4 regions of the Halolactibacillus sp. JCM 19043 genome follow, and region 3 is predicted to be linked to each of the others. Evidence: riboswitches for the same ligand, from Rfam matches in the RefSeq annotation. Region 3 holds a riboswitch; each other region holds the start of a gene.

Region 1 (7,643 bases), on a different contig from region 3:
TAACATCTCTTGGTCTGAAGTTTGAAGATATTCAAGAAGAGGTTGAGATTTTAATCGGTACAGGACAAAAACAATCCCAAACGATTCACTATACACCGCGTGCAAAGAAAGTCATTGAGTTATCAATGGATGAAGCCCGTAAACTTGGCCACAGCTATGTTGGGACAGAACATATCTTACTTGGTTTGATTAGAGAAGATGAAGGTGTCGCCTCACGTGTACTACGTAATCTAGATGTGAGTCTCAACCGCGCTCGTCAACAAGTCTTACAATTACTCGGTGCTTCTGAATCAAATCGTAAAGGCAACGGCCGTCAATCACAAAATAATACGGCTGAAACACCGACATTAGATTCCTTAGCTCGTGACTTAACGGTGATCGCTAAAGAAGGTCATATTGATCCGGTTATTGGCCGCGAAAAAGAAATTGAGCGCGTCATTCAAGTACTAAGCCGTCGAACTAAGAATAATCCGGTGCTGATCGGGGAACCGGGTGTCGGTAAAACCGCTATCGCAGAAGGTTTAGCACAGAAGATTGTCTCCAATGATGTTCCGGAGTTGTTACGTGACAAACGCGTCATGACACTAGATATGGGAACAGTAGTAGCGGGTACAAAATACCGCGGGGAATTTGAAGATCGCTTGAAAAAAGTCATGGAAGAAATCCGTCAAGCAGGAAATGTCCTCTTATTCATTGATGAGCTGCATACACTTGTTGGTGCTGGTGGTGCTGAAGGAGCGATTGATGCTTCAAATATCTTAAAACCGTCTCTTGCCAGGGGTGAACTCCAATGCATTGGTGCCACAACATTAGATGAATATCGTAAGCATATCGAAAAAGATGCTGCCTTAGAACGGCGTTTCCAACCGATTCAAGTCGATGAACCGACAGTAGAAGAGTCCATTCAAATCTTAAAAGGTTTACGCGATCGTTATGAAGCGCACCACCGTGTGACGATTACGGATGAAGCGATTGACGCGGCGGTTAACTTATCGAACCGTTATATTACCGACCGGTTCTTGCCGGATAAAGCGATTGATTTGATTGATGAAGCTGGGTCACGTGTAAGACTTCGCTCATATACCGCACCACCTAACTTAAAAGAGTTGGAACAACGTTTAGAAGAGGCTAAAAAAGAAAAAGATGCGGCAGTCCAATCACAAGAGTTTGAAAAAGCGGCCTCATTTAGAGATGCGGAACAAAAACTGCGTCAGGAATTAGAAGAAACAAAAGGTAAGTGGAAAGAAAAACAAGGGCAAGTAGATTCAGAAGTTGTGACAGACGATATTGCGACAGTTGTCTCAACGTGGACAGGCGTCCCAGTCAAATCATTGACAAAAGATGAAAGCGACCGTCTCTTAAGCTTAGAACAAACGTTACACGGCCGTGTGATTGGTCAAGAAGAAGCGGTCGATGCCGTATCAAAAGCGATTCGTCGCGCACGTGCAGGACTGAAAGACCCGAAACGTCCAATTGGCTCATTTATTTTCCTTGGACCAACGGGTGTCGGTAAAACGGAACTGGCACGCGCCTTAGCTGAAGCGATGTTTGGTGATGAGGATGCGATGATTCGCATTGATATGAGTGAGTATATGGAAAAACATAATACGTCACGTCTTGTTGGTTCACCTCCAGGTTATGTCGGATATGAAGAGGGCGGTCAACTGACAGAAAAAGTTCGTCGTAAGCCTTACTCGGTCGTGTTATTGGATGAGATTGAAAAAGCGCACCCAGAAGTCTTTAACATTCTACTTCAAGTATTAGAAGATGGACGGTTAACTGACTCTAAAGGTCGTCTGATTGACTTTAGAAATACGGTGCTGATTATGACATCTAATGTTGGTGCCAGTGAGTTAAAACAAAACAAATTTGTTGGTTTTAACTTAGAAGATGAAACGCGTGATTATAAAGATATGAAATCAAAAGTGACCGACGCTTTAAAGAAAGCGTTCCGTCCAGAGTTCTTAAACCGAATTGATGAAACGATTGTCTTCCACTCACTTGAGAAGAAACATATGAAAGATATTGTGACATTAATGTTGGATCAATTGAAAAAACGTCTAAACGAACAAGACTTAGACTTTACGATGTCTGAAAAGGCGATTGAAAAAATTGCAGAAGAAGGTTTTGATCCAGAATACGGCGCGAGACCACTTCGTCGTTCGATTCAAAAAAATATCGAAGATCTGCTTTCAGAAGCTTTACTTCGGGAAGAGATTAAAAAAGGTGAAACAACCCGGATTGGTCTCAACAGTAAAGGTAAGTTCATTATTTTAAACAGTTAAGGAAGTGTTAAGCTCAATCATTTGTTAAAACAAGTGATTGAGCTCTTTTTTTAATTACTCAACAAAAAAACTTTTAAAACAGACTAGACACGTTGGTGTTTTGTGTTATAATCAGTTTATTCAAAATTTTATAAACAATTATCAAGAGTGAACGAGAGATCTGGCTCTACGACTTCACGGCAACCTGGCTTATGCTAAGGTGCCCCTACCAGCAAAGCAGTAACTGCTTTGGATGATGAGTTCTATTAAGGACGTGTCCTTTAAGCATCCAAGCTGCTTAAAGGGCATTTTTTTATTGTTTTAGCCCTTAGGTATAACAATTTTTTGTCTTCATTTAAAAAATATGCGAAGAGGAGAATGACAGATGACAAATCAAGATACGTATCAACTTGACACACTATCTTTACACGGAGGGACAGCGCCTGATCCAACGACTGGCGCGCGGGCGATCCCCATTTATCAATCCACATCTTTTGTTTTTCAAGACACAACCCATGCCGAAAGACTGTTTAGCTTAGAAGAAACCGGTCATATTTACTCCCGCATTGGCAACCCAACGGTCGATGCTTTTGAAAAAAGAGTCGCCTTACTAGAAGGTGGTGTTGCCGCTGTGGCGACGTCATCTGGTATGGCGGCCATTACCTTAACAATTCTTAATTTGTGTGAATCAGGTGATGAGATTGTCGCAGCAATTAATCTGTATGGTGGGACATACAATTTATTTAAAACAACGTTAAAACGTTATGGAATTACGGTGCGTTTTGTTGAACCAAATGATTTAGTGGGATTTGAAGCAGCGATTAATGACCAGACCAAAGCGATTTTCGGTGAGATTATTGGCAATCCAAGTTTAGATGTCTTTGATGTAGAAGGTGTCAGTGAGATTGCTCATCGCTATCAAATCCCTTTAATTATTGATAACACCTTTGCGACACCTTACTTAATTAAGCCAATTGAAAAGGGCGCCGATATCGTGATTCACTCAGCGACGAAGTGGATTGGTGGACATGGAACAACGGTGGGTGGCATTGTCGTTGATGGGGGACGCTTTAAGTGGCAACAGGACAAATTTAAAGGCTTCACCGAGCCTGACCCAAGTTACAACAATATTCGGTATGCGAATGAGTTTGGTGGACTTGCCTTCTCGGTTAAATTAAGGGTACAACTCTTAAGAGACTTCGGTGCGTGTTTAAGTCCTGATTCGGCTTTTCGCTTACTGCAAGGATTAGAAACGTTACACCTCCGAGTGGAGCGCCACAATCAGAACGCATTAAAGTTAGCCACTTATTTAGACAAACATCCCGCGATTGATTGGGTGAATTACCCGGGTCTCCCGTCTCATCCATCTCACGTGGCAGCGAGAAAACGTCTGAATAATGGTTTTGGCTCCATTATTACCTTTGGCATTAAAGGCGGACGAGAGGAAGGGAAAGCGGTCATTGAAGCGGTGAGTTTATGGTCACATGTTGCTAATGTTGGCGATGCGAAATCACTGATTATTCATCCTGCTTCCACGACGCACCAACAGTTATCAACAGAAGAACTGAAACAAACCGGGGTCACAGACGACTTGATTCGTCTCTCAGTCGGTCTCGAACATATTGATGACTTAATTCATGATTTAGACCGTGCTCTAACAATTGCCACCGGGATTGAATTAGATGGACCGCGATCGATTAAAATTAATGATGAAGCGGTCATCCAGTGGTCATTATCATCGAGTCATAAGACAGAGAAAGGAGAAGTAAAGCCTAAAACGATTGCGGTTGTAGGCTTAAGCGGTAAAAAGGAGCGACCGAGTTATCGTTTAGCGGAGAAAATGCAGCGACTCGGCTATAAAATCATCCCGGTCAATCCACGAGAAACGGCGATTTTAGGTGAAATATCCTATCCGGATCTTCAAAGTGTGCCAGAAGCGATAGATATTGTTCAAGTCTTCCGCGCGCCAGAAGCGGCCGTTGGTATTGCGAAAGAAGCTATCCAAGTAAAACCGAAAGTGTTTTGGCTCCAAGAAGGTGTTGTGAATGACGAGGCGTGTCACATCGCTAAACAAGCCGGGTTAGAGGTTGTTCATAACCGTTGTACTTTTAAAGAAGCCCAGCGCCTTCGAGGTTCGGTTGTGACTTACCAATGTGAAATTTGACGTCAAGCTAGCGTATAGACTAAAAGAACAGAAATAATCAAAATTAACCAAATAAAGGGGACGATAGGTAATGAAAAAAATTATTGTTGTTGGACTTATCTTATTAACACTGACACTGGTTGGATGTAATCAGTCAGAAGCAGGTGAAGGAACACCAGAAAAAATCCGTTTAGATTATGCGCACTATTCACCGACGAGTTTAGTCTTACATGAATTTGGTTGGGCGGAAGAGTTGTTTGAGGAAGAAGGCATTGAAGTGGAATGGGCCTTCAGTCAAGGCAGTAATAAGGCATTAGAGTTTTTAAATTCTAACAGTGTGGACTTTGGTTCAACCGCTGGTGCTGCCGCTCTTATTTCAAAAACAAATGGGTCACCCATAGAAACAGTATATATTTACTCAAAACCAGAGTGGACCGCTCTTGTTACGAATAAAGACAGTGAGATCCAGTCAGTCGAAGATTTAAAAGGAAAGAAAGTCGCCGCAACGATTGGAACAGACCCGTATATTTTCTTACTACGCGCCCTCGATGAATACGGGTTAACCGCAAGTGATATTGAGCTTGTCAACCTCCAACACGGGGACGGGGCAGTAAGTTTATCACAAAACCAAGTCGATGCATGGGCTGGACTTGATCCGCATATGGCCAAGTTAGAACTCGACCAACAAGCGGAATTGTTCTTTAGAGAACCGGACTTTAATACGTATGGCTTCCTTAATGTGCGCAGTGACTTCTTAGAAGCGTATCCAGATTATGTAGCGGAAGTGATTGGCCTATATGAAAAAGCAAGAACATGGATTATCGAAAATGAAGCAGAAGCGATTGAACTGATAAGTGAGAAAGCTGATATCTCAAAAGAAGTTGCCGCCCGTCAACTTGAACGGAATGACTTTTCTGAGCCCGTACCTAGTGATACGCATATCGCACATATTATTGAAGCGGGTAAAGTCTTGCAGGCAGGCGAAGTCATTGATGAAGAACATGACTTAGAGGAAGTCGTTCACAGCTTAATTCATCCAAGTATCGCAGAAGACGTTATCAACTAGGGAGGAGAATTTATGGCAAAAGAGGTGAATCAATCTATATATCCGACTATTCAACTAAACAAAATCGGTGTAACACCCCTCATTAAACGACTGATGATTAGCAGTGTGTTTCCAGTGATCATCATCTTAATATGGGAAGTGCTCAGTCAAATCGGAGTCTTTGAAAGTTACCAACTTCCCGCACCGAGTGCTGTTCTATTTAAAGGCATCGCATTGTATCAAAGTGGTGAACTCTTACCACATATCGTAGCGACGTTCACACGTGTCACAATCGGATTTGTATTTGGGACCGGAGCGGCCGTTATCTTAAGTGTCCTTGTTGGTTTCTGGCCATTACTTGAAAAGTTCATTGATCCAACTATCCAAGCGCTCAGACAGATTCCTTCGCTCGCTTGGGTACCGCTATTTATTCTATGGATGGGGATTGGGGAAACGTCAAAAGTGACGATGATTGCGGTTGGGGTCTTTTTCCCAGTGTATTTAAATTTACTCGCCGGTATTGTCACCGTCGATAGAAAATGGCTTGAAGTCGGTAAAGTGTTTGGCTTATCAAAGCGTAGTCAAATCACGAAGATTATTTTACCTGCCGTCTTACCGTCCTTCTTTACTGGCATCAGAACCGGTCTCGGTCTTGGCTTTATGTTTGTCGTTGCGGCAGAACTGATGGGGGCAAGTGAAGGATTAGGCTACTTGCTTGTCTTAGGACAAAACACCCTACAACCCGATACGATTCTAGTCAGCATTATTTTATTTGCAATCATCGGTAAAGTAACCGATGGCGGCCTAAAGCTTGTAGAACAAAGGTTGCTTCACTGGCAAGACACAGAAATAAGGGGGAGAAGTAAATGAGCTTAACCGTTGATCGCCTCACCCGTACATTTAATGGTATGACGGCCATTAAAGATATTGATCTTAAGGTTCAAAACGGTGAATTTGTCTGCTTACTCGGAAAAAGTGGCTGTGGTAAAAGTACGTTATTAAGAACGTTATCCGGTCTCGATTTAGATTATGAAGGCACCGTTTCTTATAACGCTACCCCGCTCACGGGCGTGAGGGAAGAGATTGGCATTATTTTTCAAGAGTCACGGCTCTTACCGTGGCTAACTGTATTAGAAAATATTCGCTTTGGATTAAAAGACCATGAACAAGAGACACTCAACCGGGTCAATCGCTTTATTGAGTATGTCGGTCTTACGGGTAAAGAAAAGCTCTATCCAAAAGCGCTCTCAGGGGGAATGAGCCAACGGGCCGCGATTGCGCGTTCACTTGTTTGCGACCCGGAGGTGTTACTGTTAGATGAGCCATTTAGTGCCCTCGATCACTTTACGAAGCTCGAGCTACAAGACTTATTACTGAAAATACAGGCCAAATATAATACGACGATGGTGATGGTGACGCATGACATCGATGAAGCCCTTTACCTTGCGGATCGTATTGTCGTTTTATCTAGTCAACCGGGAATGATTAAAGACATCATTGATATAAATAGCCCGCGTCAACGGACGCGGACAAGTCAAGATTTGCAACAAGTGAAAAAAGAGATCTTAACAATATTACACGTGTAGTAATCAATGACACAATGGGGGATGACAATGGTTTTATTAGCGCAACCAGGAAACTATAACTTAACTGATTACGAGAAGACGTATCACTCATTTGATTTTTCTGATTATCAAGAAGCACATAAAATAGAAAAGATAAATGTGGCTGATCTTTGTGTGGACCAACATGTCAGAAGCGGCATAGGGGATAAAATAGCCCTTCACTACGTGGATGGAGAAGAAGTGGTGTCCTACACCTTTCGTGAAGTTAAGCAGCGGGTAGACCAGCTTGTGCACGTTTTAAGGCAGCGTAAGGTGAAAGTAGGAGAAAGGGTGTATATCTTCTTACCGAAAAATCCAACCAACTATTTTGCGATGCTTGCGGCCATTAAAATCGGTGCCATTGCGGTCCCTCTCTTTGAAGGGTTTATGACCGATGCCTTGCATGAGCGCATCAATGATAGTAGAGGTAGTGTCTTAATAACGACAAACGCCTTTATGTCACGGATAGATCTTCGGGCTGTTCCGTCAGTGACGGACGTCTTATATGAAGAAGACCTTATTGACTTAACGGTAGAAGATGAATATGTCTACTGGGCAGCACCAGATACTCCGTTTCTCATGCATTA
Region 2 (7,643 bases), on a different contig from region 3:
TCAATTCTTTTAATTCATGTGTTTCTTCGTGTGGACCGACGAGGTAAATATATTCCCATTCACGGTCTTTCGCTAGTTTATCAAGCATCGGGGTAATCGATTTATACCAACGTTTCCGGTTTTCTTCAAATCGGGCAATAAATTGTTCGCGCAAGTTGATACTTTTACCTGCATTTGCCCCTGCTGAGGTATGGTTACGGTTAACGGCAGGGTGTTTACGCCAATCTTCTGTATCTAAATCCAGTTCATAGACCACGGTGTCAATCAGTTTACCTAACTCTGTTTCAACAAGTCGAATCGCTTCTTTTTGGGTCAGGATGACACCTGCTTTTGGATATTCTTGATGCAGTCTGACGAGCTGGTCAACTTTCGCGATTTCTTCCCAGAAGAATTCCGTTTCAACCGGTATTTGTAGGATGTCACTGTAAACAAATTCATCCGGTGTTGCGATAATAATGACGCTTTTCTTTAAATCTAATTCGTTTTCTTTAAAGAAATCTTTGACGGCTTTTTTTACTTGTTGGAATTTTTTTAATTCATCTTTATTGTCTTCGGTGTCTAAGTATTTTTCAAAACGATTGAGTCCATTTTTTAAATGTATCCGCCATTCGCCACCTTGTTGGTCAGGGTCAGCCGGATCCGTGTTTAAATACATTGTAAAGAATTTTTCTGGACTTTCTAAGTATAAACTTTCGAGTTTTTTGATTGTTTTCTTGATGGTCATGTAAAAGCCTCCATTCAATCATTTTTTTCTGTCCTTACCCTGTATCTAACCGAAATATGAAAGCGTTAAACATTTTACGGGTAATCTTTCTAATCTTTCTGAAAAATATCGTAAACGCTGAAGCGGCATTGACAATTTTACGTTATAATGGAAAGAAAGACGTTTATATTTTCATGTGGATGAAACGTCAGGAGAATACATGTGTAACTTGTAGGAGGAATGATTATGACTTTACTTTATCCGTGTTTAATGTTTAGAGGTGAGGCAGAACAAGCGATGCGCTTCTATGTGGGGGCTTTTAAAGGGGCAGAAATATTAGAATTGATGCGCTATGGCCACGGGAGAGAAGCAGACCAACATAAAGTATCACGAGGGATTATCACCTTACATAATCAAACCGTGCTTTGTTTTGATAGTATTGTCGACCATCCCTTCACGTTTACTCCAAGTACTTCACTTGTGATCGAGTGTGAGTCATTAGAAGAATTAAAAAGATTATATGATTACTTAGCCGTTAATGGAGAAGTGTTAATGCCATTAGATACGTATCAATGCCATCAACAGATGGTTTGGTTTAATGATCAGTTTGGTGTGAGTTGGCAACTTGTGTATTTTGGCGTATAACCTCTTTACAATTACGGAATTTATGTTATAATTTTCTAAAACAACTGCATAGGTGTTTATCACGAGTGAACGAGAGATCTGGCTCTAAGACTTCACGGCAACCTACATGAGTAAGGTGCCCCAACCAGCAAAGCAGAAGGCTTTGAATGATGAATGTTCGTTATGAAATTAACACGCATTCAATTAATGGATGCGTGTTTTCGTCATTGATCGCCTTTCTTATCACAATGTTTCATACGAATGTATAGAGAGAGGAATGATGTGAGATGGTAAGAACCGATTTAAAAGAGCCGTTATTAGATCACCGCTTTGACGATGCGCCAAAAACGAATGCGGTTTTTCATTTAATGGATCAGCATGTGGAATTAGGGCACGGATTCGTGCCGTGTTTGATCGAATCAGAACCGGTAAGTCAGTCAATGTCCTTTGGTGACTTTCAAGCAGCTGTAAATAACTATAGTAGGATCTTTCAAGATAATGGTATCTGCAAAGATGATAAAGTCCTTGTCTTACTTAAAACAGGTAAGGTGTTTCACCAGACATTGCTTGCGATTATCCGTTTAGGTGCGATTGCGGTCGTTTGTGATCACGAAACAGCGTGTGTGACACAAATCGCAGAAAAAGAACAGATTAAGATTATTGTGACAGACTATACGTTAAGACGGTTGATTGAAGTGAACCGACTAACGACGTTACAACAGGTCATGTTTACGGAACATATGAATCAGCTCACCCAAACAAATCAAGCACTTGATGTAGTTGGGTAAGGGCAAGTCAGCCGATGGTCATTATATATGACGGGGAGGACCATTTGTGTTATTGTCATGGACATATTGAGTGTTTCGTTACACTCTCAGATGACTATTTAATTCAGACTGAAGAAACCGTGCTCGTTCCCGCTTTAACGTACACCCATCCACTGTTTTACTGGTTGGCATGGATCCAGCGGCTGGTGTATATATCGGCCCCATTCATGCGAAGACAGTAGAACATTTAGTGGGTTTTGTGGCATTAATAGATGAAGATACTTTTGGCTGCTTAGTGAAAGCAGACTGTGAGTTAGAAGCACTAGCGTTTGACCAACAAAAGCTCGTCGGACTCTTGCGCCAGTGTGCGCAAGGTTAACGTGGTAAAAATGCCTTCAATTCTGACCTTAACGCCACTAAAGCCTCGGCTGTTGTCTCAGCTGTTGTTTCTTTAATTAATGCTTCTATTAAACGTTCAATTAAATACGTCGGTCCGATCATCGAGTGGAATTCATTCGGCTTCCCGCGATCGGTGAGAAATATTAGCAGTGCCGGGTACTGGTCTGCTAAATTATCTTGGTCAGTTAAGCCGATGGTCTTGATGCTTTTTTTCTCCGTGACGTGTAATAACGCCTTTGTCTCATTGATCAATCTTGAGAAACTGAAAAAAATGACTGTATCGGTTGGTTGTAAATGCAACAACGTCTCCATGAGTTCACTACCTCCTTCAGTGTGAAGTTCGACGGGAATCGCTAAGCGGCGCAGGCGATAAAACAATAATTCGCCCAATCCTTTCGTGACCCCAAAACTAAAAATATGAACGGTTGAGGCTTGTTTGATTAAATGAACGAAGCGGCTCACGTACGTATTTGCAAGACCTGTTTCTGTTTTGTATAAATAATCGAGTAACTTTTGAAACCTCATCGGTCCTATCGACGAGGTTTCTTTTGCTTGTTGTAACTTGTTTTGTGGAGAGGAAGAAAGCTTATGAATATGCGCTTGTTTAAAGGTTTTGTAATTTCTGTAACCAAGCACCTTAAAAAAACGCGACACTGTAGCGTTACTAATCTTTAAGTCATTAGCAATTTCTTCTTCCGTTTTAAGTAGAGCTTGTTGGGCCTGTCTATTAAAGTAGTCGGCAATTTTCATTTGATTCGGTGTTAAGTTTTTCGTTGGAAAGTTAAACATTTATTTCGCTCCTTATCATAACGGTATGTAGCGTCATTATAGCAAAATCCGTGCAGTGAAAAGCGGGAATGTAAGAAACTTTACATAATGTTTAAAGATGCACAATATTTTACAGCGTCTTTACATGACTCATATACTAGCTTCATCTCCGACCGATATACTTAACGTATCACTTAATTAAAGGAGCTGTTTCATTTGAATACACATCAACGCTTTACTTTAACACAGTCACAAAAAATGATGGTGTTTATTTTGTCGATGTCGCTTTACGGACTATCTAACATGATCACCGAACTTATTCCGAAGTTTTACTTAGGGCCGATTGAATTGTCGGTTGAGTACTTTGCTTTTATTCCTCTTAGCTTAGCGATGATTTTCCATCCCTTATACGCGGCTATTGGCGCAAGTTTAGGTGAGGTGATCTTCGGTGAGATTATGCTAGGGCAGTTTGGTGGGATTGGTGAGTTAGAGAAGTTTATCGCCTTTTCACTGGCGATTTTTATTGCAGGGGTCAGTGTCCGTAACCCGGAAAATAAAAAACAAGTCGCGCTTGGAGCGATGGTTGGTGTAATCCTGCACCAGTTTATAAGTATGAGTGTTGATATTTTAAAAGTATGGGTGGGGGTTGAAGAATTAGAAGCGGTCGAAGGTTTGGCAGAAAGTGTTGTCGTGATTGAAGGACTTGCATTTTTAAACGACGTGCTGTTTTCAGGTATTTTGTTCGCCTTACTCCCCACGCTATACCTTGTACCAAGACTCTACGGTAAGATTGAGCCTTTGTTAGGGATGAAGCCACGAAAGAATGATTTACAACTTGGCTTATCAGACATTGTTACCGTACCGTTTGTACTCGCGACGGTCGTTCTCGGTAGTTTAAGTTTCTTATTTGAGTATTTATCAGAAACGACGTTTGGTTGGGAGTGGGAAGCCCCGCTCGTGGACCGTTTTGGTGAGTGGATTGTCTTTCCAATGATGGCTATACCGGTCATTGTCGCCCTTGTTGTTGTTAGCTATTTGGTCAAACGCAAAGGACGAAAAGACACTGACGGTTATTCGGAGGTTGTTTAACATGACACATCAATTAACGATGACAGACGTGACCTTCACTTATCCAGGGCAGAACAGTCCACAGCTTAAAAATGTGACGCTATCGATTAAAGAAGGGACGTTTGTGGCGATTATGGGTGGCAACGGTAGTGGGAAAAGTACGCTCTGTAAATGTTTGAATGGTCTTATTCCTCATTACTATGTGGGCGACTATGCGGGTAAGACAACCGTTAATGGTCATGATACAACAAAAGTGTCGGTGTCAGAGTTATCTAAACACGTTGGGTATGTGTATCAGGACTTTGAGAATCAACTGGTGAGTCCAAGAGTATTAGATGACGCTTGTTTTGCACCGTTGCACTTTGGGCTGAGTGACTTTAAAAGAAGAGGAGAAAGGCGCTTGAACTTATGGCCATAAGTCATCTAAAAGACCGTTACATTTGGCAACTCAGTGGTGGTCAAAAGCATTTACTGGCGCTGAGTGGGATTTTAAGTTTAGACCCGGATATTATCATTGTTGATGAACCGGTCAGTCAACTCGATCCCTTTCATGCGGAGGTCATCTATAAACAATTACAAGCGCTGCATCAACAAGGAAAAACGGTTATTGTGATTGAGCATCATGCCTCGTTTGTTGCCCGTTATGCTGAAGAAGTCATTTTAATGTGTGAGGGTGAAGTTCTAGCTCATACACCAGTCCGGGAAGCGCTAGAAAATGATGCCTTACTCTCACAAGCAGGTGTGTATCCGCCAGAGGTCACAATGATGGCTCGAGCGATGCATTGGCATGATCAGCCGCTGCCGCTGACGATTGATGAAGCAGAAAGTTACTTTAAGCCATTATTAAAACAAGTAGAAGAAAACAAAGTTGAAATAGCTCCAGAAGAGAATAACGACGTAGCTGTTCAGCTCCAAGGTGTCTCGTTTCATTATCAGTCACTTGAAAAAACAACCCATCAAGTATTTGACCAGCTCGACCTCACCCTCTATCAAGGAGAACGGGTGCCTTAATCGGCAATAACGGAGCAGGAAAATCCACTTTAATGAAGTTGTTAACCGGCCAAATGAAACCGAAAGCCGGTCAAATTGAGATATTTAACGAAGACATCAGTCAACAGTCACCTGAACAATTAGCCGAGTATGTGACTTACATTCATCAAAATCCGGAACATATGTTTATTGACGATAGTGTAGAAAAAGATATCGGCTACTTTTTAAAGATGAGACATGTTAAAGATTTAGATCAACGTGTCGCTAGGTTATTAGAACGGTTTGATTTAACGTCACTTAAATCGCGTGATGCGCGACTGCTTAGCGGCGGGCAGATGCGACGCACGTCACTAGCCATTGGTGAAGGGATGTCACCAAAGTTATTGTTGTTGGATGAACCAACAGCCACACTTGATATGGCCGCAAAACAACATGTGAAACGACTCATGCAAAGTCAGACAGGGGAAGAAAAAACGATTGTGATGGCTACGCATGACGTGTCGCTCGTGTTTGATTGGGCCAGTCGTGTCATCGTGTTAAATAACGGTCAGATTATTTTCGACGGATTGCCAGAACAATTAGTCGGTGATTATCATGTCTTAAATAAAGCCGGCATTATTTTACCAGAAATCGTAGAATTGTCTCGACGACTCAAATTGCCCTTAATGAAAAACCAACAAATGTTTATCGATTGTTTACAACGAGAGGTGATGTAAATGGATGTGGTAAAAACATTGACAGATAAACTGTCAATCGAACAAGTTAAAATAGAACTTTTAAATACAGCCTATGGCTACCACCATACGTTTTTACAACGCTTAGATCCGCGGACGTTATTCCTTTGGTATTTAGTCTTTGGCGTGGTGCCGTTTTTTATCCACTCAACCCCAGTCTTGATTGGGTTAGCCGCTTTTCTTGTCGTATTAACGATTATGGCGAAAGTAAGCCCGCTCATTATTTTTATTTTAACGCTCGGGTTACTCACCCAAGGTGGGTCTTATCTCATTGTCGGGTTATTTTTCGGTGGAAACGTCACGGCGATGTTGCCACTGTTAAAACTCACCCTAAAATTATCGGTTATCTCGATGGCGAGTATCGTTGTATTTTGTTCCATGTCACCGGAGAAGTTGAGTGATGGGTTGTTAAAAATTGGCGTCCCTGGTCAAGTCTCATTTAGTATTGGTTATGCGTATCGTATGTTGCCGACGTTAGTCGAGGAATACCATCATATCTTTTTATCCTACCGATTACGAGGAAAAAAACCTGCGAAAAAAGGGCTTTTTTATAGCCGGCATCTCTTCTATTATATCAAACTATTAATTAAGTCGTTTTATCCGCTTATGTTGTCTGTAGCGAAACGTTCGCGGACGATGGTCGAAGCACTTGAATCAAAGGGAAGTTTATACGGATTTAACCACCCAAAAGTAAAACAGTTAAAACTGCAACATTTAACTATTAAAAGACGTGATGTGTTGTTCTTTAGCTTAAGTATCAGTTACTTTATCGCCTTGATATGGCTCAGTTAGCTCATGCTTTGGTTACGATCCCATCAACAAACGGATAATGTATGATGCAGTCATATGAGGGACTGAGTAATCTCTATAAGAAGGAAACAGATAATATAAATGATCAAATATTAATGATAAGGACGTGTCCATATGCATATAGATTTTCATAGCCATGTAAAAATATCAAAAAAATCAGCTTTTCATCCGGACTACTTTGAACAAATGATTGAGGAGGCGAAGTTAAACGGACTCGACGCGATTTGTTTAACCGAACATTTTAATACGATTTGTTTCTTTGATGTGTACGATTACTTAGATGCGCATTATCCATATATCGATGACTATTATGAGGTTAAGGGATTTAAAGTCTTTCCTGGGATGGAAGTCGATGTAAAGGAAGGCGGACATACGCTTGTCATTGGTCAACGCCAATCAATTCGAACAATTCGGGAACAGTTAGAGCCTTACACAACAAAAGGTCACTTCCTTTCCATTGATCAATTAAATGAATGGGTAAAGGCAAACAATTGTTTATTTATTGGTGCGCATTTCTACCGTGAATCAACCCCGCTGATTCATTTAACGGATCAACAACTACAGTATTTCGATGCGTTAGATCTAAATGGAAAGGACCTGTTTAGTTATGATATGGCGAATTACCAAGCGAAATTAACTGACGTAGCACATCGGCTAAACTTACCAATCGTTGGCGGAAGTGATACGCATCATTTTCTACAGTACGGGGTCATTTATAATACGCTTCATGACGTCGTTACGATCGAAGCGTTAAAAGACGCGGTCATTAATCATCAGGTG
Region 3 (7,643 bases):
TGAATTTGTTCAAGACGTGCGAAAAATCATTGGCGACAATCAATCGATGGCAAGCGTCGCACTTCAATATATTTTATCATTTGACGCATTCTCATCCGTCATTCCAGGTGCCAGAAATAGCGAACAGTTAAGACAAAACATGTCCGCTACTCATAAGCCACTAAACGGAAGAATAAAACAACAATTACATGATTTATACGAGACAAAAGTGAAGCAGCTAAATCTTAACTGGTAAATTAATAAGCCATCTAACCATTCGTTAGGTGGCTTTTAAAAAATAAAAGAAAAAAATATTTACATTCATGTTAGAACGACACGTTCCACAAAATCAATGACGACAATGATTAAAATAACGGTTTTTACTACGTTATGAAGCTGTGTTGTGATGGTTGGATTCACATCAAAGCCAAACCGTCTAAACAAATAGTGAAAGAAATCTTCATTCTTTCGCGCATAGCCATGATTTTGTTGAAGTGTGGTGAGGATGCAACCATTGTGTAATCTTTCATGGGTATAGTGACCGATAATAAGTAGTAGGCCGATATAGTATGGAAAAACAATCGCTACATAGAATGAAAAAACAATAAAAGCAACGTGCACAACTAGAATTGAGAAATCAAAGGACTTCTTTGATGGCTCTGACATGATGTTCACTCCTTTGAAAAAGTATTATAGTCTTTCTTACCCTAAGAAACAAAGCGGTAAACTGTTGCTATAAGAATAGTTGGGATGTAATTAGTTATTATATCGGTCAGTAATAAATAGACAGAATAAATCAATATTAATATTATTTAATAATAGCGCTTTCCTTTTTACACTTATCGTTTTAAAAATCCGATAATAGTTATATATAAAGGAAAAGGGGATGCGCCTATGAACGCAAAAATAAGTATTCAAAAGAAAATTTTAATTTTTGTCCCAATTGTTTTAGTTAGTTTAGCTTTACTTGCTTATCTTAGTTATCAATCAGCCAAACAAGCTATAGAAGAAGAAATCAACGACAAGATGCTTTATTTGTCGAATGATATTGAACACTTTATCGATGGACAGTTGATGAGTCACCAGCGCCTAGGAGAAACAATGGCTCAAACTATAAAGGCATTCGGTTCAGAATTAACACGTGAACAATATCATCAGCTAATGGCTGATTTTATCCAATTGAATGATGATACTTATGGTATGGGCGTCTGGTTTGAACCGAACCAGTATAACGCAGCATTAGAATACTTTGGTCCTTATGCATATAAGATGGTGAGTCTGTTCTCTTTACTGATGAATATGAAACGCGGGATTATCATTATCCAGCCCAAGATTGGTATCAATCAGCAAAAGAAACACAGGCTGTCATATGGTCAGAGTCCTATTATGATCAAGCGCTGGATATGACAATGATTACAACGAGCATTCCGTTTGAGGTGAACAATAGATTTACTGGTGTTGTGACAAGTGATATTGATATATCAAACCTTCAGTCGGTTATTAATAATGTTTCAATCGGAGAGTCAGGTCAGGCTTTTTTATTAAATGATCAAGGGCATTTCATCGCCCACCCAACAGAAGCTCTGGCCGCACATTTTATTGGAGATGATGAGCAGTATAGTGAAGTTGCGGATGTGTTAGGAGAACAATCTGATGTCGGTTTTTCAATCAGTAGCAACGAGCAGCCGAGTAAGGTTTACTTAACCAATGTACCTAGAACGAATTGGACGCTAGGATTTGTGATGCCTGAATCTGAAATGTATCAATCACTAGAAGATTTATTGATACGTGTGATCGCCATTGCTGCAGCAATTACTATTATCTTTATTATTATTGCTTTAGTTCTAGCGCGTACGCTTACGCGCCCAATTAAACAACTATCAACAGAAGTTAAAAAAGTCGCTAGTGGTGATTTTAGAGTTATGTTAGAATCCCGTTCACATGATGAAATTGGCGAATTAACCGAAGATTTTAATACGATGATTCAGTCCGTTAGTCAGTTGATTTTTGGTGTGAAACACTCCGTTAGCCAAGTACATGACGCTTCGACGCAACTGAGCGCAGTAGCAGAAGAGACATCCGCATCAAGTGAAGAAATTAGTCGAGCGATGTCGCAAGTATCGGCTGGCACAACCGAGGCGGCTCATTTTGCGGAGGCAACGAATGAAGAAACACTCCAGTTATCAGAGAAGATTCAAAATCTTTTAACACAAGCAGAAGAGCTTAAGAGCTTTGTTGAATCGGTGGAGTTAATCCAATCTGAAGGTGCTTCCCAGATGAATGAACTGAGTACACAAGCAAAAGCATCACTTCGAGTCGTCAATGGTGTTAGCCATTCTATGACAGAACTTGCAAATAAAATTCAAAAAATCGCTTCTGTGGTCACAGTGATTGATGACATTTCAAATCAAACAAACCTATTGGCACTCAATGCTCGATTGAAGCTGCTCGTGCCGGTGAACACGGAAAAGGCTTTGCGGTTGTCGCAGAAGAAGTCCGTAAGTTAGCAGAAGGAACATCAAAAGCAACAACAGAAATTGCCCAAACGATTGATGAAGTAAGTCAAGGTTCAACGGAAGCTATAAAGGCGATGAGTGAGTCTAAAGACATGACGGAACGTCAAGCGGATGTTATTAATCAGACGACAGCTAGATTTACTTCGCTCGCATTAGAAAACACGAAAGTAATGAAGGCTGTTGAGGCAATCACAACAGACGTCTTAGATATTAACGCATATAAAGATCAAGTCGTTCAGGCTATTTCACAAATTGCGTCGATATTGGAAGAGACAGCAGCCGCAACGGAAGAAGTTGATGCATCAAGTGCTGAACAGTTAGTAGCACTAAAGATGGTGACAGAATCAGCAGAAAGTCTCCAACAAAACGGCGAGGCGCTGAATAGCGAAATAAATAATTTTAAAACAAACTGAAGCCAAAAACCTTGAAGCACCTCCATGCGTCAAGGTTTTTACTGTGGTATACTAGTTGATAACATATCATACATACAAGGAGTGAGAAAATGAAGCTATTTTTCATCCGTCATGCGGAACCAGACTTTTCCATCCACGATGATAGCATGAGACCGTTAACGGAAAAAGGCCAATATGACAGTAAGCTCTTAGTGAAGACTTTTACCGGTGAAACCATTCATGCAATCTATTCTAGTCCATACATACGCGCTATTGATACTGTCCAACCGTTAGCCATATCTTTAGGATTAAAGGTACAGACAGTGGAGGATTTACGCGAACGAAAAATTTCCGACCATTGGATTGATGACTTTGAAACGTATACAAGAAGGCAATGGGAAGACTTTTCTTATCATTTACCAGAAGGTGAAAGTTTAATGATTGTGCAGAAACGTAATGTTGCAGTCATAATGGATTTAATTAAGCATCATTCAAATGAAACGATTGTGATTGGGACTCATGGAACGAGTCTTAGTACAATCATTCAATACTTTGAGGCAGGTTTTGGTTTAGCAAACTTTTTGGCACTGAAGGATAGAATGCCGCTTGTCATTGAAATGACGTTTAAAGATAGCGTCTATCAAGGATTTAAGGAGGTTGATTATGTTTGATTATAGTTTGATTGAATGGGGGATTTTACTGTTAGCCGGGATTGTGATTGGTTTTTCTAAAACCGGAATTCAAGGTTCAACAATTTTTGTTGTGGTATTAATGGCACTCACGTTCGGCGGGATTGTGTCATCAGGGATGATGTTACTCTTACTAATGGTAGGAGATGTCTTTGCGGTAAAACATTACGGGCATGAGATTTCGATAAAAGACATTTTACACCTCTTACCCCCCGCTGTCATTGGTGTATTACTCGGTGTCTGGTACGGTCAATATGTCAATGATCAACAGTTTAAAATGACGATGGGTGTCATCGTCCTCTTGTGTATTGTCTTGTTAGTATATAAAGAAATTAAAAAAGCGCCCATTAAAATCAGCAACCATAAATGGCTCACGACGCTTGTCGGCGTAGTAAGTGGGTTTTCATCGATGGTTGGTAATGCGGCTGGTCCTATCTTTGCGATTTATATTTTAAGTAAACAGATTGGTAAACGTAAGATGATTAGCTCAACAGCGTGGTTTTTTCTTCTACTGAACATGTTTAAGTTACCTTTCCATGTGTTTGTGTGGCAATCAATCGAATGGAAACATCTATTATTAGCCTGATTCTTTTACCGGTTATCTTCGCTGGGACACGTGTTGGCATTTGGCTTGTGTCTATTATTAAAGAAGAAACGTATCGGGTGTTTATTTTTGTGACTACGGTGATTTCGGCGATTTATTTATTTGTTTAAATAGAATGAAGTGATTGGTCGAAAAAAATAGGAAATATCGAGTTTTACGCCCTTTTTATAATGTCGAGAACCATTGCGACTTCAATCAGGAGTTGTTGATAACATGTATAAACGCAGGAAACATGTTACAATAGTCATGCTTTATATATCAAAGGAGATGAGAAAATGGATTGGATGAATCTTTTAGTGGATATTGCTAAACCAATTGTGTTAGCCATCATTACATTAATTGTTGGTTTAGCCATCATTAAGGCTGTTGTTAAAGTCATTGGCAGTCAGATCGAAAAGTCAAAACTCGATGATAGTCTAAAGCCGTTCTTACAGTCAGTAATAAGTGCGGTATTAAAAGTGTTACTCGTAATTTCAGTTGTCGGTATTTTAGGTATTCCGATTGCGTCATTTGTCGCTATTCTAGGTGCGGCAGGTTTAGCGATTGGCTTAGCGTTTCAGGGTTCCCTTGCCAACCTTGCTGGTGGTGTCTTACTCCTAACGATTCGCCCGTTTAAAGTCGGCGATTATATCGAAGGAGCTGGATACAGCGGTACAGTTAAAGCGATTCAAATTCTTTATACAGAACTTGTGACGGCAGATAATAAAATGATTTTCATTCCTAACGGAAATCTGTCTAACGCTGGTATTACTAACTACTCCGTTAATAGTACGCGCCGGGTTGATTTTACGTTTGGTGTTAGCTATGATGCGGATAATCAACATGTACTACAAGTGTTAAGAACGATTATCACTAATCATGAATTAGTTATGCAAGACCCAGAACCATTCGTACGTCTAGCTAATCATGGCGACTCTTCTGTTGATTACGCTGTTAAGGCATGGGTAAAAGCAGAAGATTACTGGACGGTTTATTATGACGTATTAGAAGAAGTCAAAGTTACCTTTGACCGCGAAAACATTGGTATCCCTTATCCTACAATGGATATTAATATGACTAATGAGTAAAATAAAAGATTTGAATGACAAACAGCTTGGGGAATAATCCCCAAGCTGTTTTCTATAGATATCGTTATGAGCTCTAGGTGATGTGCGTTATGCACAGAGATTATTTTTTAATATGGAATGTTGATGAGAAAGCGACGGTATTTTCAATCGTGTCCTCAACCGGGCAATGCGCTTCAAGGAAAGCGACAAAGTCACTAACTTTCTCTTCACCGGCATCCGTTTCAATATGATACGTCGCGCGGATATCATAAAAGCCAGGGCGGACATCCGCTTTATCAAAGAAACCATCCAAATCAATATCGCCTTCTAATTCAACTTTAAACCCTTTTAAATCAATATCAAACTTCTCAGCATACGTTGGAGCGACAATCGATTGGCAAGAACCAAGTGCTGCGAGTAACAATTCCACTGGATTGACTGCTGTATCAATTCCGCCGAGGGACTCAGGTTCATCGACGAAAACAGTATGTTGACGTGCGGTATTCTTGACTAAAAACTTATCCTCTAAAGTTGATGTTGCGGTAAATGTTTGTGTTGCCATAATATTCTCCACCTTTTTTCATCTCCTACAACCCTATGAAAAACACCCTTCTCTAAAAAAGAGAAGGGCGTAAAATCCGTTGATCTGTCTACCTCCTCATCTTTAGCGTTTGCTTCTGAAATTGGCACCTTACTATCACTAGCGGTTGCCGAGAGTTCACAGGGTCAGTCCCTCCCTCTCTCTTGATGGGTTGTAAAAGTATGAATTTTCAGTAAATATACACGATTATGATTACTTTGTCAACGTAGTTATGTAAATGAAAATGAAAGTAGCCCGTTTTTTTCTGATTTAGACCTTCTGTTAAGAATTGCAAAAGTATTTATTTTTTAGGGGAATCGGTCGATATTACTATGGTATGAAAGAAAAACAGACAGGATAGTAAAATAAATAAGAAGAAAGAAGGGGAATTATGTTAGGGATGAAACGAAAACAACGAAAAGATAAAGTAGAACACACAATCACGTCACTAGAACATTATTCGCGTGAATATTTACTACAAATGATTGGTTCAACGGCAGGACTTGGAAAAGTAGAAGTCGAACTCAGTTTTGTGAAAGATGCGATTCATCATGTCAGTGATATATTAAAACGCCAATCAGAAGATAATCTCGCTTTCACTGAAGAGGTCACCGCAACAATGTCTGAGATTGAAACTACTATTGAAGAGAATGTGAGCCGGGCAGAAGATATATTCGAACGAATTGAGGCAGTGACTTTAACGACAGAAGAAAGCTTATCACATATTAAGAGAATGTCAGATATTTGTCTCCAAGTGACTAAGGGGAATGAGACAGTCAATACGCATTTAGATCAGTTACTTGCCAAAGTTGAAAAGATTGGCGAGATTGTCAAGGTCATCGAAGGGATTGCTGATCAGACGAACTTACTTGCACTAAATGCCTCTATTGAAGCGGCACGTGCAGGAGAAGCAGGAAAGGGCTTTGCGGTTGTTTCGGATGAGATTAGGAAGCTCGCTGAGAATACGAAAACATCGCTGACAGAATTTGAGACATTTAAACAAGAAATTGAACATGTATCAAACAATAGTGTCGAGAGTTTAACGATGATTAATCAATCGATGGTGCAGATTCCTAACGCTGTCGAACAAGTGACGGCAGGTCTTTCGGGTAACTATGGAGCGATTGATCACATTAAAATAGATATGGAATCCTTTGTGGCGTCATTTCAACAAGTGAGTAGCTCAGCGACGTCTGTCACCGATGCGGTGAAAGGGAAAGTCGATGAAGAAGAGAAGTTAGCGAAAATGATGGATGGATTAATGGGTCAAATGAGTGAACTGGATTTAGTCCGCCAACAAATGAGAACATTAGATGTTGATATTATTCAGCAAAATCAAGCAGCTTATCAGCAGTTTTTAAGTGAAAATAATCCGATTCAACCAGAAGAACTGATACACATTTTGACTTCAGCACTGAAACAGCACGAACACTGGCTGGATACATTGTCTGATATTGTAGAGTTAAATCAACGGCTACCCATTCAAACGGACAGTCATCACTGTGCTTTTGGTCACTATTATCAAGCGTTAGAAATTATCGATCCGGTTCTTACCCCCATTTGGCAAGCAGTTGAAAAAGAACACGATGCATTACATGAATCAAGTCATGATATTTTAGCAAATGTCGGTAAGGAAGAAGCGAAACAGCAAGTTGCGCTTGAAAAAACAAGGAAAATTTCAAAACAACTATCGGCACATATTAACAAAATGATTAACCATTTACAGTCACAACGACAAACAGTCTAAAGAAAAGAGAAGAGGTTCTTACTAGAACGTCCTCTCTTTTCTTTGTGGATATGAAAATCAGTCCTAGTCGTTGAGTATCTTTTTAACCAT
Region 4 (7,643 bases), on a different contig from region 3:
AAGTCAAACATTGCCACATCTTTCAATATTTTTGCTCTGATCGACGGTAACGACGCTCTGAATAATTAACGCCTCCATCACGACTAGCGATTGCCTTATTTTTGGTAATATAAAGAAAAACCTCTCACACTATTTATTTAAATAGCGCAGAGGTTTTTCTCATTTACTCATGTTAATTGAGTTTACATATCTCGGTGAATATCTTGTTGTAGTTCAGCAATCAATTTCATACTTTGTTCATGACTTTTTTCTCGTTCTCGCTCCACTTTCATGCGCTTCTCGACATTCATTTCATATTCTGTGAAATTCACGCCGTGATTTTGATGCATAGCTTTTTCCATTTCTGGTGTGTAGTTCAGATTGAGCTTTTCCATCTCGTTTTAAAAGTCCCCTTATTGATTAATTTATTTATTGCTTGATACAAGTATTATTATAGCACGCTGCCCCTACTATGAAAAACGTGCTTTGACATGATTTGACCTCATTTCACCGAGTAATAACCGCTCTATTCAACATACCTCAGCGCACATAAAAATACAGACGAATTCTTCCGTTTTCGTCTGTATTTCATTGTTCAGTTATTCACCGGCAACAGGAACAACTTCGCCTTGGTATTTTTCATTAATGAAATTAGAGATTTCTTCTGACTGCAAGATTTCAACTAACTTTTGAAGATTCTCATTATCTTCATCTTCAGCACGTGCGGCGATAATATTAACATAAAGGGAATCGGCACCTTCTACGAATAACGCATCGTCCACCGGTGATAGACCTGCTTCAATCGCATAGTTACCATTAATAGCAATGAGTGTATTTGCTTCATTTTCATATGCTTCGATCAGGAATTCCGGATTCACTGATGGAGAAAACGTAAGGTTCAATGGATTTTCCACAATATCATCGATTGTAGCAGCGGATTTATCTACATCATCGGCAAGTGTAATAAAACCATTTGCTTCAAAGAGTGCTAAAATACGCCCATGGTCAGGTACGTTACGACTAATAATCACTTCTGTTCCTTCTTCAATATCATCTACTGAAGCAATGTCTTTTGAAAACACACCGAGAGGTTCTACGTGAATGCCCGCTAGATTAACTAAGTCATAACCATGATCTTCTAAAGATAATTCAAAGAATGGAATGTGTTGGAAGTAGTTGGCATCCAATTCTCCACGTGATAAATCTTCGTTTGGTAATGCGTAATCTGTATACGTTTCAATCGTTAACTCAATACCTTCTTCTTCTAGCAATGGACGCGCTTCTTCTAAGATTTCTGCGTGAGGCACAGAAGTAGCCCCGACTTTAATTTCATTCTCTGCTGATTCTTCTCCACAAGCAGCTAAAAATCCAAGTGACAAGACAAGTAAAAATAAAGTTACAATTTTTTTCATCATGAAATCCCCTTTTCTTTTTTTAATATATGAATAAGCTCATTAGCGCTTATCAATTTTTTTCGTAATAACATCGCCAATAAATTGAAAGATAAATACAATTAATACAATCAGGAGTGTACAGACATAAACGATATCCATATCTCGACGAGTAAAGCCGTAGAAGTAGGCATAATCACCAAGACCCCCAGCACCAATCGATCCTGCGACGGCGGTATAACCGATTAAAGCAATCGCCGTTACCGTCAGTCCTGAAACAAGCGCTGGCATCGATTCTTTTAGTAACACCTTAAAGATAATCGTCGATGTTTTTGCCCCCATCGCTTTCGCTGCTTCAATTACACCGTGATCAACTTCACGTAAAGCAATCTCAACGAGGCGACCATAAAACGGCGCAGAACCTAAAATTAATGCAGGTAATGCGGCTGTTGGTCCGCGGAACGTCCCAAATAAAAAGACGGTGAGTGGTAAAATTAAAAAGATTAAAATAATAAAAGGAATCGCCCGAAATATATTCACAAATCCAGCGGTAATTGAATAAACAATTTTATTATCCCACAAGTTACCCGGCGCGGATAAATAAATGAATAGACCTAGGATCGTACCTAAAATCAACGTCCCTATTAAAGCGACAAGTGTCATATAAAGTGTCTCACCTGTTGCCCATAAAAGATCCATCCAATCAATGTTTGGAAATAAATTAGCCATGTGTGATCACCTCCACATCGACTGATGTTGATCGAATAAATTGAATCGCCTGTTCCACTGCTGGTAAGTCCCCTGTCATTTTTACATAAAGCGAGCCGTAAGCTCCTTCTTGTGTTTGTTTAATGTTTCCTTGAATAATATTAATATCAACGTCATAATGTTTAGCTACCTCTGAAATAATCGCTTGATTGGCTGTTTCTTTTACGAAGGTTAACTTTAGTACATGACCATCTGAAATATGTTCGATTAATACATCATCGGTGAGTTCTTCATCTGGTTTACCCATGACCTGTTCAACAAACTTTTTCGTCACCGGTTTTTTAGGGTGTGAGAAGACTTCAAGGACATTTCCTTGTTCAACCACACGTCCCGCTTCCATTACGGCTACGTTATGACAAATCTTTTGAATGACGTGCATTTCATGGGTAATGAGGATAATCGTTAAACCGAGCTTTTCATTAATATCAACAAGCAAAGCTAAAATTGAGTCGGTTGTCTCTGGGTCAAGAGCCGATGTTGCTTCATCACAAAGTAATACTTTCGGTTTATTTGCGAGTGCTCGTGCAATACCAACCCGCTGCTTTTGTCCCCCACTAAGTTGTGACGGATAATTCTTTTCTTTACCTGTTAGTCCAACAAGATCAATCAATTCTTGCACACGCGTTTGTATTTCAGCTTTTGATGTCCCGGCAATTTCTAATGGAAAGGCAATGTTTTCTTCAACGGTGCGCGACCACAACAGGTTAAAGTGCTGAAAAATCATGCCAATTTCCTGGCGTTTCACCCGTAATTCATGTTTTGATAGGCTAGTGATATTTTGTCCTTCTATTTCTACTGTCCCACTTGTCGGTTCTTCTAAGCGATTAATTAAGCGAATAAAAGTGCTTTTACCAGCACCGCTATAACCAATCACGCCGAAAATCTCACCTTTTTCAATCGATAAACTTAAATCATCTACGGCTTTTAGTTCATGTTCGTTTGTTTTAAAAACTTTCGATAACTGATCAATGACGATCATGTGACTTCCCCCTAATATCTAAATATTCATTCTTTTTATAACGGTATTCATTCTTCTCTCTTTAACCGAATACGCGATGGTTTAATGATTAAATTATCAACCAAACACTATTTCAATCAATATAAAAGCGCCCCTTTATTCTCCTTTAATAAGAGAACAAAAAGACGCTGGCATCATATGCTTACGTTTAAGCGTTCCCTTATCATCCAAAGCTTACGCTTTGCAGGAATTGGCACCTTTTTAAATACAGCTTGTATTTAACGGTTGCCGGGCTTCGTCGGGCCAGTCCCTCCACCTCTCTTGATAAGAGTCTTAAATATTTAATTGGTTAATGGTGATAATAGCACGTTAAAAATATGCTGTCAATAAGTTTTCACAATATTTTGTCCATGTTATACTAATTAATCACGAGAGTATACAACAGTTTGAAAGGATGATTGATATATATGACAACTGCACCAGATTTTACGCTTCCCTATATTGATAAAGACGACCATCTTACATTAAGTGATTTGCGCGGGCGAATGGTGTTACTTACGTTTTGGGCCTCTTGGTGTCCTGATTGTAGTCAGGATATGCCGATGAAAGAGCGATTATTCAAAACCGTGGACCAAAACAAATTAGCGATGATTACCATTAATGTCACTGGTAGAGAAAGGCATCACGATGATGCCGTTCGTTACAAAAATAACTTTATCAAACAACCAACTCTTGTAGATAATGGTCGTGAAACATATCTCAACTACACTTGTTTAGGTGTACCAACGACGGTCTTAATTGATCAACAGGGTCATATCGTTAAACAATGGGGCCAGAACTTAAGCTTTCCTAGTCTAATGGAGGCAATTAGTGCCTATCTTTAAGAAAAACATGCCTGTTCATTAGAAGTATTGACTAATGTTCAGGCGTGTTTTATGATCAGATTACTTCGTTAAATCAATATCATTGATGTGTGACAAGTTTAAAGCAACATGGTCCTCAGTAACGCCCCGCAGAAAATCTTTATACGCGTCACTTGCCATAAGTGCTTTAACATCCTCCATATTATCTGGCTTAATGACAATCAACCAACCCTTATCATAAGGTGACACATTAATCAGTTCAGGTTTATCTTCTAATACATCATTAACCTCAACGATTTCTCCGTTGATTGGTGCATACAGTTCTGATACTGTTTTAACGGATTCAACATTACCGAACGTATCATTCGCTTTCACTGTTTCACCAGTTTCACTGATTTCAGCGAACACAACGTCACCTAGTTCATCTTGCGCATAATCAGTCACCCCGATACGAACTAAGTTATCTTCAATATTTAACCACACATGTTCATCTGTGTAATAATAATCTTTTGGTAAAGTCATTTATCATTCCCTCTTTCATTTAAGCGAATTTGTTGCTGCTTATGTTGCTTTATTTCCATGTTTGTTCGAATTGTTCTTCCTTAAAACCGACCGTCACATGTTGGTCATCATAAGTAAGTGGACGTTTCATTAACATCCCATCGCTTACGAGTACATCGACTTTCTCTTCATGCGTCATATCAGGTAATTTATCTTTTAAATTCAATTCACGATACTTCTGGCCACTCGTATTAAAGAATTTTTTAATATCTAGTCCGCTTCGTTCGATTAGCCCCATCATCACTGCTTTTGATGGTGTGTCTTCTACAATATGGTGCTCATCATAAGCGACACCATTAGCCTCTAACCATTGCTTTGCTTTTTTACATGTACCGCACTTTGGATAACAATAAAACGTCATTGTCAAATGAATCCCCACCCTTTCTCTTTTCTCCTTCTTTAGTATAAAGTCTCTTGCTTCGTTTTTCCACCTTTTCGCTTGTTCTAATGCACTTTCATTGACATCAAAGCATTTATTATGATTAACTTAAACCTAAACCGTAACAATTCTTATTTACATTCATGCTTGTTTCGGTTACACTTAGTAATGGTTACGTTTCGAACAATCACAAAGTGCTTTTATATAATAGATAGAGGAGCTTAAATACAATGACAGACACCATCGTTGAATTAAAAAATATACGCTATGCCTATGAAGACAAGATTGCTTTAAAAGATGTGAACCTCTCGATTCCTCGCGGGGCTTTTTTAGGTCTTGTCGGACCAAATGGTGGCGGTAAAACAACATTAATTAAATTACTACTCGGTGTGTTAACACCGCAACATGGCTCGATCGAGTTATTCGGAACACCTGCTAATAAGTTTAAAGATTGGCAGAAGATTGGCTTTGTGTCACAAAAAGCTAATGCCTTTAATCGAGGGTTTCCTGCCACGGTAAAAGAAGTCGTCGCTACGGGATTAACGGCACAAATCGGTTACTTGAAGTTCTTCACAAAAAAACATCGCGAGAAAGTAAAAGAAGCCATTGAACTTGTTGGTATGTCAGAATACATCAATCAAAACATTGGTGACTTATCAGGTGGTCAACAACAGCGCATTTTTATTGCCCGTGCTTTAGTCAGTGAACCGGAATTTCTCATTTTAGATGAACCGACTGTTGGGATTGATACGGAAAACGTTCAAAAGTTTTACGAACTTTTAGGGAAATTAAATCACGAGAAAAAAATCACCCTTCTCCTTGTCTCCCATGATATTGGCACGATGACAAGTCATGCAAATGGCGTTGCTTGTCTCAATAAAGAAATCCATTTTCATGGTGATACAGAAGCGTTTCATAATTTATCTGAACAACGGATTTCATCATTTTATGGTCATGACTTAAATATCGTGACCCACAATCATTAAGGACGGTGAGTGAGTTTGCTTAGTCAATTTTTTGAGTTTGAGTTTTTGCGCACGACACTTTATACAGGTTTAATCATCGGCTTAATTGCGCCACTCCTTGGTACGTTTGTCGTTGTGAGACGCCTTAGCTTAATTGCTGACGGTTTGAGTCATGTGACTTTAGCCGGTATTGCTTTTGGTTTGTTTATGGATAAAAAATACGGATTAGCTGTCATTACCCCTTTTACGTCCGGGACAATTTTTTCTATCTTTGGAGCTATCTTAATTGAGCGTCTAAGAACAGTCTATAAAGCTTATCAAGATTTAGCTATTCCTATTATTCTCTCTGGTGGGGTTGGTCTTAGTGTTATCTTTATTGCACTTGCTGACGGATTGAACAATGACTTATACTCTTACTTATTCGGATCTGTTTCAGCTGTGTCTAAACAAGATTTTAATACGATTCGGATTATTGCGGTTATTGTTTTAACGTTAATGGTTGTGTTTTATAAAGAATTGTTTATGTTATCATTTGATGAAGAACATGCGAAAGTATCAGGTATTCATTCAAAGAGTATTCACTTATTATTTATCTTACTGACGGCACTTGTTATTTCAGCGTCTATCCGCATTGTCGGTGTGTTGCTTGTTTCAGCGCTCATGACACTGCCTGTCGCAAGTAGTATTCGCATTGCCAAAGGATTTAAACAAACCATTTTTTATTCGATTATCTTCGGTGAAGCAAGTGTCATTCTAGGGATTGTTTCTGGTTATTATTTAGAAATCCCCCCCGGTGGGACAATCGTGATGGTCTTAATTGCTTTTCTCATCGTGACAACATTTCTCCAAAAAGTATGGTTAAAATCTCAACGAAAGAAGGCGATTGTATGAATTTAAATGAAGCCTTAATAAGTTAAAAGAGGCTGGTTATAAATACACAAATAAACGGGCAATGATTTTAGAGTTTTTCGCAAATGAAGGGCGTTATCGTACAGCTAAAGAATTACTCTCTTATATGGAACCGCATTATGATGGGATTAGCTTTGATACAATCTACCGAAATCTCCACCTCTTTAACGAGTTAGGTATTTTAGAATCCACTGAACTAGACGGAGAAAAACATTATCAAATCCGGTGTGCTAATCACCACCACCATCATTTCATCTGTCGCAAATGCGGGGCAACAAAACGCATTCAAATCTGCCCAATGGATATGATTGATGATGACTTAAGTGGGTACATGATTGAAGGACATAAATTTGAAGTATACGGACTTTGTCCAGCTTGTCAAGCCGCATAAAATAGATAAATCCCCCAGTCACATAAACGGTGACTAGGGGATTTTTAGATGTTATTTAACAATGAGTACCGGGCAATCGGCGCGTTTAGCCACTTTATGACTGACACTTCCTAGCACCATTTCTTGCAGACTATTTAATCCGCGACTTCCAATAATGACGAGATCATGCCGTTCATCATTCGCGTACTTAACAATCGTTGGGCCTGGATCACCATGTAAGATTTTGATACTGTAATCTACTTCCGCTTCTGTTAATTTACGCTCAGAGATTTCTAATTTTTCACGTCGACTACGATCTAAATCACTCGCATTCCAGTGATAAGTTGCATCAGCTTTCGCCGCTGTTCCATCAACAACATACAAGATGGTAACTTCAGCATCTGCTTGACATTTTGCTAATTCAACCGCTTTTTCACAGGCGCGAATTGAATATTCAGATCCATCAGAAGCTAACAGGATTTTCTTAAACATGAATGACC

The links. Region 3 has a riboswitch for S-adenosylmethionine ahead of JCM19043_RS01870 (OsmC family protein). Riboswitches for the same ligand answer to the same signal wherever they lie in the genome.
Region 1: another riboswitch for S-adenosylmethionine. It lies ahead of JCM19043_RS08580 (PLP-dependent aspartate aminotransferase family protein); the one in region 3 lies ahead of JCM19043_RS01870 (OsmC family protein).
Region 2: another riboswitch for S-adenosylmethionine. It lies ahead of JCM19043_RS07210 (AMP-binding protein); the one in region 3 lies ahead of JCM19043_RS01870 (OsmC family protein).
Region 4: another riboswitch for S-adenosylmethionine. It lies ahead of JCM19043_RS09095 (methionine ABC transporter ATP-binding protein); the one in region 3 lies ahead of JCM19043_RS01870 (OsmC family protein).

Annotation. Positions count from the first base shown of each region.
Region 1 is NZ_BAXD01000015.1:4,876-12,518, forward strand. It holds gene JCM19043_RS08575 (ATP-dependent Clp protease ATP-binding subunit) at 1-2,285, shown strand, start outside; SAM riboswitch class I at 2,421-2,527, shown strand; gene JCM19043_RS08580 (PLP-dependent aspartate aminotransferase family protein) at 2,650-4,428, shown strand; gene JCM19043_RS08585 (aliphatic sulfonate ABC transporter substrate-binding protein) at 4,499-5,473, shown strand; gene JCM19043_RS08590 (ABC transporter permease) at 5,486-6,322, shown strand; gene JCM19043_RS08595 (ABC transporter ATP-binding protein) at 6,319-7,038, shown strand; gene JCM19043_RS08600 (AMP-binding protein) at 7,066-7,643, shown strand, end outside.
Region 2 is NZ_BAXD01000010.1:61,356-68,998, forward strand. It holds gene JCM19043_RS07200 (VLRF1 family aeRF1-type release factor) at 1-724, opposite strand, end outside; gene JCM19043_RS07205 (VOC family protein) at 950-1,348, shown strand; SAM riboswitch class I at 1,402-1,504, shown strand; gene JCM19043_RS07210 (AMP-binding protein) at 1,615-2,115, shown strand; gene JCM19043_RS07215 (hypothetical protein) at 2,285-2,473, shown strand; gene JCM19043_RS07220 (MurR/RpiR family transcriptional regulator) at 2,470-3,282, opposite strand; gene JCM19043_RS07225 (cell division protein FtsQ) at 3,520-4,350, shown strand; gene JCM19043_RS15995 (ABC transporter ATP-binding protein) at 4,352-4,747, shown strand; gene JCM19043_RS16000 (AAA family ATPase) at 4,738-5,340, shown strand; gene JCM19043_RS16005 (energy-coupling factor ABC transporter ATP-binding protein) at 5,373-6,035, shown strand; gene JCM19043_RS07235 (energy-coupling factor transporter transmembrane protein EcfT) at 6,036-6,845, shown strand; gene JCM19043_RS07240 (PHP domain-containing protein) at 6,978-7,643, shown strand, end outside.
Region 3 is NZ_BAXD01000002.1:26,089-33,731, forward strand. It holds gene JCM19043_RS17990 (aldo/keto reductase) at 1-235, shown strand, start outside; gene JCM19043_RS01835 (hypothetical protein) at 301-645, opposite strand; gene JCM19043_RS01840 (hypothetical protein) at 874-1,386, shown strand; partial or broken gene JCM19043_RS17145 (methyl-accepting chemotaxis protein) at 1,347-2,908, shown strand; gene JCM19043_RS01855 (histidine phosphatase family protein) at 2,998-3,558, shown strand; gene JCM19043_RS01860 (sulfite exporter TauE/SafE family protein) at 3,551-4,162, shown strand; gene JCM19043_RS16220 (hypothetical protein) at 4,138-4,290, shown strand; gene JCM19043_RS01865 (mechanosensitive ion channel family protein) at 4,456-5,247, shown strand; gene JCM19043_RS01870 (OsmC family protein) at 5,348-5,788, opposite strand; SAM riboswitch class I at 5,882-5,980, opposite strand; gene JCM19043_RS01875 (methyl-accepting chemotaxis protein) at 6,207-7,553, shown strand; gene JCM19043_RS01880 (GNAT family N-acetyltransferase) at 7,617-7,643, opposite strand, start outside.
Region 4 is NZ_BAXD01000016.1:26,856-34,498, reverse strand. It holds gene JCM19043_RS09110 (hypothetical protein) at 183-374, opposite strand; gene JCM19043_RS09105 (MetQ/NlpA family ABC transporter substrate-binding protein) at 579-1,391, opposite strand; gene JCM19043_RS09100 (methionine ABC transporter permease) at 1,434-2,099, opposite strand; gene JCM19043_RS09095 (methionine ABC transporter ATP-binding protein) at 2,092-3,117, opposite strand; SAM riboswitch class I at 3,314-3,427, opposite strand; gene JCM19043_RS09090 (TlpA disulfide reductase family protein) at 3,564-3,980, shown strand; gene gcvH (glycine cleavage system protein GcvH) at 4,041-4,481, opposite strand; gene JCM19043_RS09080 (arsenate reductase family protein) at 4,531-4,887, opposite strand; gene JCM19043_RS09075 (metal ABC transporter ATP-binding protein) at 5,130-5,885, shown strand; gene JCM19043_RS09070 (metal ABC transporter permease) at 5,901-6,755, shown strand; gene JCM19043_RS09065 (transcriptional repressor) at 6,817-7,164, shown strand; gene JCM19043_RS09060 (universal stress protein) at 7,216-7,635, opposite strand.